DNA from 3 places in the Exiguobacterium sp. E4787 genome. Region 1 is predicted to be linked to each of the others. Evidence: riboswitches for the same ligand, from Rfam matches in the RefSeq annotation. Region 1 holds a riboswitch; each other region holds the start of a gene.
The links. A riboswitch is a leader RNA that binds a small molecule or an ion and turns the genes downstream of it on or off. The one in region 1 is predicted to bind thiamine pyrophosphate.

Region 1 (2,267 bases):
TATTCTTCGCGATGCTCCGGACGTTCCCGCTCCGTTACGCGGTGAAAGAGTTCTCGTACTTCAAGTACTTCGACCGCTATCCGGACTTGTTCGCCATCGGCGTGTTGTACGTGCTCGGGATTTGGGTCACGAATTTCATCATCTGGTTCGGTGAAGGACGTGTCATCATCGCGGACTCGTTCCTGTTCAACCCGTATTATGATACGGCCATCTTTTGGTCGTACTTGACGATTATCCCGACGCAACTGTTGTTCGTCGTCGCCGTCGAGACCCGATTTTATGAGCGCTACCGTACGTTTTATGGATTGATCAACTACGGCGGGGCACTCCATCAAATCGAGAAGGCGAAACAGACGATGACGTCCGTATTGAAAAATGAGTTGATTCGACTCGCGCGGAGCCAAGGCGTCGTGACGCTGTTCGCCATCCTGATGGCGGGCGCGTTCGTCAGTTGGATCGGCGTCCCGGATGAGATTGGTCAAATCTTTCGGATGACGACGCTCGCGGCGTTCGCGAATGCGATGATTCTCATCTTGACGCTGTTATTGCTCTATTTCGAGGACCGGCGCGGGGCGTTGTTCGTCAACATCTCGTTCTTCACGTTGAACGCGTTGTTCACGTTACTGCTCTTGCCGCGAGGCATCGATTGGTACGGTGTCGGCTTTGCCGTCAGCACGACGATCACGTTCTTCTTGGCCGGCCTGCGTTTGATTTATTACATGGGCAAAGTCGATTATTACGTGTTCGCCGCGTCGAACCGGCGCAAGCTCGGCACCGAGCGGTTCTCGCAAATGGGAACGTTGTTGAACCGGCGCTTTTCGCGATAAAGGGTTTTCAGTACAGGGAAAGACTGATATGATGTGGTCGTAGACGACCGAATTTCATAATGTTTACCACTAGGGGAGTCGCGTGACGCGGCTGAGATGGACGAGGTCCAGACCCTTTGAACCTGATCTAGTTCACGCTAGCGTAGGGAAGTGGGCGAACCGATTGTTCTCGTACACTTTGTGTAAATCCGACGCCGCTTCCGTTATGGGAGGCGGCGTCTTTTTTAATCACAAAGGAGGAGAACACATGACATTCACCGCACATCTACGACAAGAGGCAGATGCTTTGTTTCAAGCCAGTTTTGATCACCCGTTCGTCCGCGAACTCGGAACGGGTGAACTCGACGAGGCGAAATTTCGGCATTACGTCATGCAAGACTCGTATTATTTGAATCAGTTTTCGAAAGTACAGGCGAAAGGCGCGACGCTCGCCCCGAATATGGAAGTGGCGAGCCGTTTTTTGACGCACGCCCTTCACACGATTGAAGCGGAGCATGCGCTGCATCGTGAGTTTTTCACGTTGCTCGACGTGACGGAGGCGGAGTGGGCGACGTTCGAACCGGCCCCGACGGCTTACGCCTATGCGATGCATATGCAACAGGCTGGGCCGACGCTCGGCGACGTGCTCGCGTCAATCTTGCCTTGCTACTGGGTCTATTATGAGATCGGGGAGCGATTGAAAGACGCGACACCCGATCATCCGATTTATACGACGTGGATTGCGACGTACGGGTCGGAATGGTTCCGCGACCTCGTCGAGGAACAGATTGAACGGCTCGACGTGCTCGCCGGACAGGCGACCGCGGAAGAGCGATTCCGGTATCAGCAGCTGTTCTTGAAGAGTTGTTATTATGAACACGCGTTTTGGGAGATGGCGTGGACGCTCGAGTCGTGGGATTTACCGGCGGGGGTAACACGATGAAGCGCGACTTATGGGACAAAGTCAGAGCCGAACGGCCACTCATCCACAACATCACGAATATCGTCGTCGCCAACTTTTCAGCGGACGGGTTGCTCGCCATCGGTGCGGCCCCGGTCATGGCATCTGCGGTCGAAGAAGTGGCCGAGATGGCATCCGTGAGCGATGCGCTCGTGCTTAATATCGGCACGCTCGATGCAATGACGGAACGTACGATGATTCGAGCCGGGCAGGCGGCGAATCAAGCGGGTCGTCCAGTCGTCTTCGATCCGGTCGGGGTCGGGGCGACCTCATTCCGGCGCGACGTCGCCAAAGCGATTCTGCAACATGTCCGCGTGACGGTCATTCGTGGGAATGCCGGAGAAATCGCGACATTGATTGGTCTCGACGCGGCGGCGCGCGGTGTGGACGCCGGTGAAACGCGAGACGATTTGAATCAAATCGCGCGTGAGGCGGCACGACGCTACACCTGTGTCGTTGCCGTGACCGGAGAAACGGATGTCGTCAGCGACGGGGACGTG
Region 2 (2,267 bases), on a different contig from region 1:
ATATTGCTGAGCGTCATATCGAGCCGGCCGCCGAGCGCGCCGTATACGAGCATCTCAGTCGCGCCATGCCCCCGTGCCGCCTCGAGAGCGATCTCGAGGTCGGTCACATCTTTCTCAGATGGATAACGGACGGCGTCGATCGGCACTTCGCCCGTGAAGGAGTCGAAATCGCCGACGACGAGATCTGGGTTCAGCCCGTGGTTCAACAGTGTCTCGTACCCCCCATCGACGCCGATGATGTAATCGACGTCACGCGGGAGTCCCGAGATTGGTTCCGGGCTGGCCGCCACAATCAACACCCGCATTAGCGGACGTCCCGGGTCGCGAGCGTCGCGAAGCGCGGCGCCGAGACGAACAAGAGGACGAGGACGACGGCCGACACGAGGAAGGACGGGAGCATGTACGTCATGTTATAGGCGAACGAGTAGGCGACGACCGGACCTTCCGCGTATTCGGCGAAGAAGACGATCCCCGACAAGACGTGGGCGCCGTAACGAAGCAGTGAGCCGAGGAGCGCGCCGAGCACCAAATAGACGACGAGCGTCTTTTTTGCCTCATCTTTGGCGGCTCGTTTCACTTGACCCGCGAACAGTCCCGCCATACCGACGACACCGTAAGCGAACGTGTAGTCGAGCAGGAACTGGACCGGCGTGAAGATGTAGGCCCCGAACAGCAATTGCAGCGTTCCGACGAGTGCACCGGTCGCAAGTCCGCCTTTCAAGCCGTGACGATACGCCATCACGAAAATCGGCAACATCGCCAAGCTGATTGACCCGCCTTGCGGCATCCGGAACGGGATGAGCAAATCAAAAATCAAACCGAGTGCGGCGAACAATGAGATTTCAATGAGCGCCTGTAATTTTAAACGTTGTTTCATCTATTTCCCTCCTTAAATTATGAGCGAACGACAAAAAGCAGCATGACGTAAACGCCATGCTGCTATCGAGTAGCAACGTGCATTTTCGCCACATCCCTACGTCCGTGTGAACGGAACAGGTTCAAAGGGTTAGCGTATGCCTCTCAGCCACAGAATGTGACACCCCTTGCGACAATATTTGTTGTTCTATGGACGATTATACACGAGATGCGTTGCGAATGCTATCGATTGCGTCTTTATAGCTCGGCTCGTTATAGATGGCCGAGCCGGCCACGAGCACGTCAGCACCGGCATCGATACATAATTTCGCCGTCTCCGCGTTGACGCCGCCGTCAATCTCGATTTCAAAGTCGAGACGGCGCGCTTGGCGCATCTCGTTCAACGCCGCGATTTTCGGCACGACCGATTCGATGAACTTCTGACCCCCAAAGCCAGGGTTCACCGTCATGAGAAGGACCATGTCGACGTCACCGAGCACGTGTTCAATCAACGATAGCGGCGTATGCGGGTTGAGAACGACGCCACACTTGGCTCCGGCCGCCTTAATTTGTTGAAGCACGCGATGCAAATGGTTCGTCGCTTCAACGTGAACTGTGACGATATCCGCTCCCGCTTTGATGAAGTCTTCGACGAAGCGCTCCGGCTGGTCGATCATTAAATGGACGTCGAGTACCATGTCCGACTTCTTCCGTAAGCTTGCGAGTACCGGGAGACCAATCGAGATGTTCGGGACGAATTGACCGTCCATGACATCAAAATGGATATAATCCGCGCCGGCTTCTTGGACCGCCTTCACTTCTGCCTCTAGGTTGGCGAAGTCCGCCGCTAAAATTGATGGTGCAATTTTAATCATGTCAGTACCTCCGTTGTCTATCGTTTAACTCTGCCATAAACGTAACATAATTCTCGTAACGGGTGGAAGCGATTTCTCCCGCCTCGACGGCCGCTTTGACGGCACAACCCGGTTCGTTCAAATGGGCACAGCCCCGGAATTTGCAGTCGTCATGCCGTTCGACAAACTCAGGGAAGCACCAGCGCATCTCCTCGACTGCGAGTTCTTCTGGGAACTCGAGGCTCGAGAAACCAGGCGTGTCAGCGACGAGCCCGTCAGCGAGCGTGATGAGCGTGACGTGACGCGTCGTGTGCTTGCCTCGGCCGAGCGACTTCGAGATTTTCCCGGTCGCGAGTTCAAGTTCCGGCGCGACCGCGTTCAAGAGTGAACTCTTGCCGACACCGGTCTGTCCGGCGAACACGCTCGTCTTCTCCTTAAACGACCCACGAATTTGTTCGATCCCCGCCCCGTTCTCCGTCGACGTCTCGATGACCTCATAGCCGATTGACCGGTATAAAGCTGCTGCTGCTTGAATCGTTTCGAGCTCCGACTCCGTCA
Region 3 (2,267 bases), on a different contig from region 1:
AGCCGCGTCTATATCGATGCGATGGTGACCGTCGTCGATGCATATCGATTCTTGAAAGATTTTAACTCGGGCGAGTCACTCCATGAACGCAAGCAGGCCATCGATGAGACGGACGTCCGTGAAGTCGTCGATCTGCTCGTCGATCAAATCGAGTTCGCGGACATCATCGTCTTGAACAAGGCGGACCGCGTGACAGAGACGGAAGTCGACGAGATGGCCGGGCTGTTAAAGGCGCTCAATCCTACCGCCAAACTGTTGACGTCGGTCCTTGCGAACGTAGAATTGACCGAGCTGTTAGACGTCAATCTGTTCAATTTCGAGCAGGCGATGCATGCCGCCGGCTGGATTCACGAGCTTGAGGCGGAAGTACATACGCCGGAGACAGAAGAGTACGGCATCAGCTCGTTCGTCTATCGTCGACGCCGTCCGTTCCACCCGGAGCGGCTTCATGCGTGGATCGAGGCGTTCCCGGAACAAGTCGTCCGCGCCAAAGGGTTCTTATGGATTGCTTCTCGAAACGACCTCGCCTGCCTGTTCTCGCAAGCGGGGTACGCCTCGACGCTTGAACACGCAGGACGTTGGCTCGCGACGCTGCCGAAGGAAGAGCGTCGTCTTATGTTCGCAGCAGAACCCGAGCTCGCCGCCGATTACGTCGAGCCGTACGGGGACCGTCAGACGGAGCTCGTCTTGATTGGGCAGCGGATGGAGCGTTCGGTCATCGAGGCCGGACTCGACGCGTGTCTGTTGACAGACGAGGAGATGACCCTCGATTGGACGACGTTGCAAGATACGCTTCCGGGGAACGGTATCGTGACTTTCACATAAACCGTTTACAAATCCGGAGTGGTCGTCTATACTTTTCGTTGCATAGACAACCGCATACATTGGACTACACTAGGGGTGCTTCGGCTGAGATGTGAGCATGGCTCCAATCCCTTATGACTCGATCCGGGTAATACCGGCGTGAGGAAGTGTGGCACTTTTTCTAATGGATTTGTAAATTGGACGAGTGGCCGCATTCTCATGGATGCGGCTTTTTTGTGTACATACAATTAAGGGGGAATAGAACATGAACAATCAATGTGAAAGGAGTCCGATCGTCGGATTCCGCTTTACGCTGAGCCCAATGACGTCTGATTTTGTGAGTGTCATCAAAGGGGCATTGAAGGAGACGAACTTGCAAAACGTCTGGCGACATACCGACGACGTCTCGACGGTCATCCGTGGACGAAGTGAGCATGTGTTCGATGTGGCCAAAGCCGTCCTGTCACATGCGACGAAGACAGGAGAACATGTGTCGATGAGCGGGACGTTCTCGGTCGGCTGCCCAGGCGACACGGCAGGAGACAATCTGCTCGACGTGACGACTGAGCCGGGGAATGGCACGGCGGGCTCGCAGTACGTATCTTCACAATTTGCACTCTATCCGCTCGGGGACCCGAAGTATATGGACATCATCTACGAAGAAATTGCGTTTGCGAAAGAGCGTGGCGTTTTCAATGACTCGATGCATTATGCCTCGGGTATTCACGGCGACATCGAACCGGTGTTTTCATTTTACGAGGCGACGTTCGACCGCGTCCGTGCGAAGACGAGCCATGTCGTCATGACGGTCACGTTCAGCGTGAACAGCCCGTCACACGAGGGACAGCAGCATGCTTAAGTCGTGGAAGTTAAAAGAAATCGTCTTGTTGGCCATTTTATCGGTCGTATTCGCTGTCGTCTATTTGGCGTTCGTCCATGTCGGGAATCTATGGGCAGGCTTGATTGGACCAATCGCGTACGAATGGATTTTTGGGATTTGGTTCATCGTCTCGATTATTGCGGCTTATATCATCCGCCGACCTGGCGCAGCATTTTTGTCAGAAGTGCTTGCGGCGACGATTGAGATGATGATTGGTAACGCGATTGGACCTCGTATTATTTTAGTCGGGATCATTCAAGGACTTGGTGCTGAAGCGGCGTTTGCGGTCACGGGCTACAAGCGATATGACCTTTGGGTGCTCATGCTGGCCGGATTTGGTGCAGCTGCGACGAGTTTCGCGTATACGTATGTCATGGGTGGACTCGTTGCCCTCAGTCCGACATACGTAGCGACGATGTTCGCGTTACGTGCGACAAGCGGAATGCTCATTGCCGGTCTGGGAGGTAAGATTTTGAGCGACTTGTTGCTTCGTACGGGTGCGCTCGAAGGGTATGCCCTCGCGCGTAAGGGACGAGTACATGGTTGAGGCAGAACAGCTGGCGTTCCGCTATCCGGACAAACA

Region 2: another riboswitch for thiamine pyrophosphate. It lies ahead of thiT (energy-coupled thiamine transporter ThiT); the one in region 1 lies ahead of tenA (thiaminase II).
Region 3: another riboswitch for thiamine pyrophosphate. It lies ahead of KNP80_RS00120 (YkoF family thiamine/hydroxymethylpyrimidine-binding protein); the one in region 1 lies ahead of tenA (thiaminase II).

The regions. Positions count from the first base shown of each region.
Region 1 covers NZ_JACSLY010000003.1:139,343-141,609, reverse strand. Annotated here, with positions in the region: gene pelG (exopolysaccharide Pel transporter PelG) at 1-827, shown strand, start outside; TPP riboswitch at 889-993, shown strand; gene tenA (thiaminase II) at 1,075-1,749, shown strand; gene thiM (hydroxyethylthiazole kinase) at 1,746-2,267, shown strand, end outside.
Region 2 covers NZ_JACSLY010000002.1:247,459-249,725, forward strand. Annotated here, with positions in the region: gene KNP80_RS03780 (thiamine diphosphokinase) at 1-305, opposite strand, end outside; gene thiT (energy-coupled thiamine transporter ThiT) at 305-877, opposite strand; TPP riboswitch at 954-1,054, opposite strand; gene rpe (ribulose-phosphate 3-epimerase) at 1,074-1,730, opposite strand; gene rsgA (ribosome small subunit-dependent GTPase A) at 1,732-2,267, opposite strand, start outside.
Region 3 covers NZ_JACSLY010000001.1:19,966-22,232, reverse strand. Annotated here, with positions in the region: gene KNP80_RS00125 (GTP-binding protein) at 1-825, shown strand, start outside; TPP riboswitch at 887-987, shown strand; gene KNP80_RS00120 (YkoF family thiamine/hydroxymethylpyrimidine-binding protein) at 1,070-1,663, shown strand; gene KNP80_RS00115 (ECF transporter S component) at 1,656-2,231, shown strand; gene KNP80_RS00110 (ABC transporter ATP-binding protein) at 2,224-2,267, shown strand, end outside.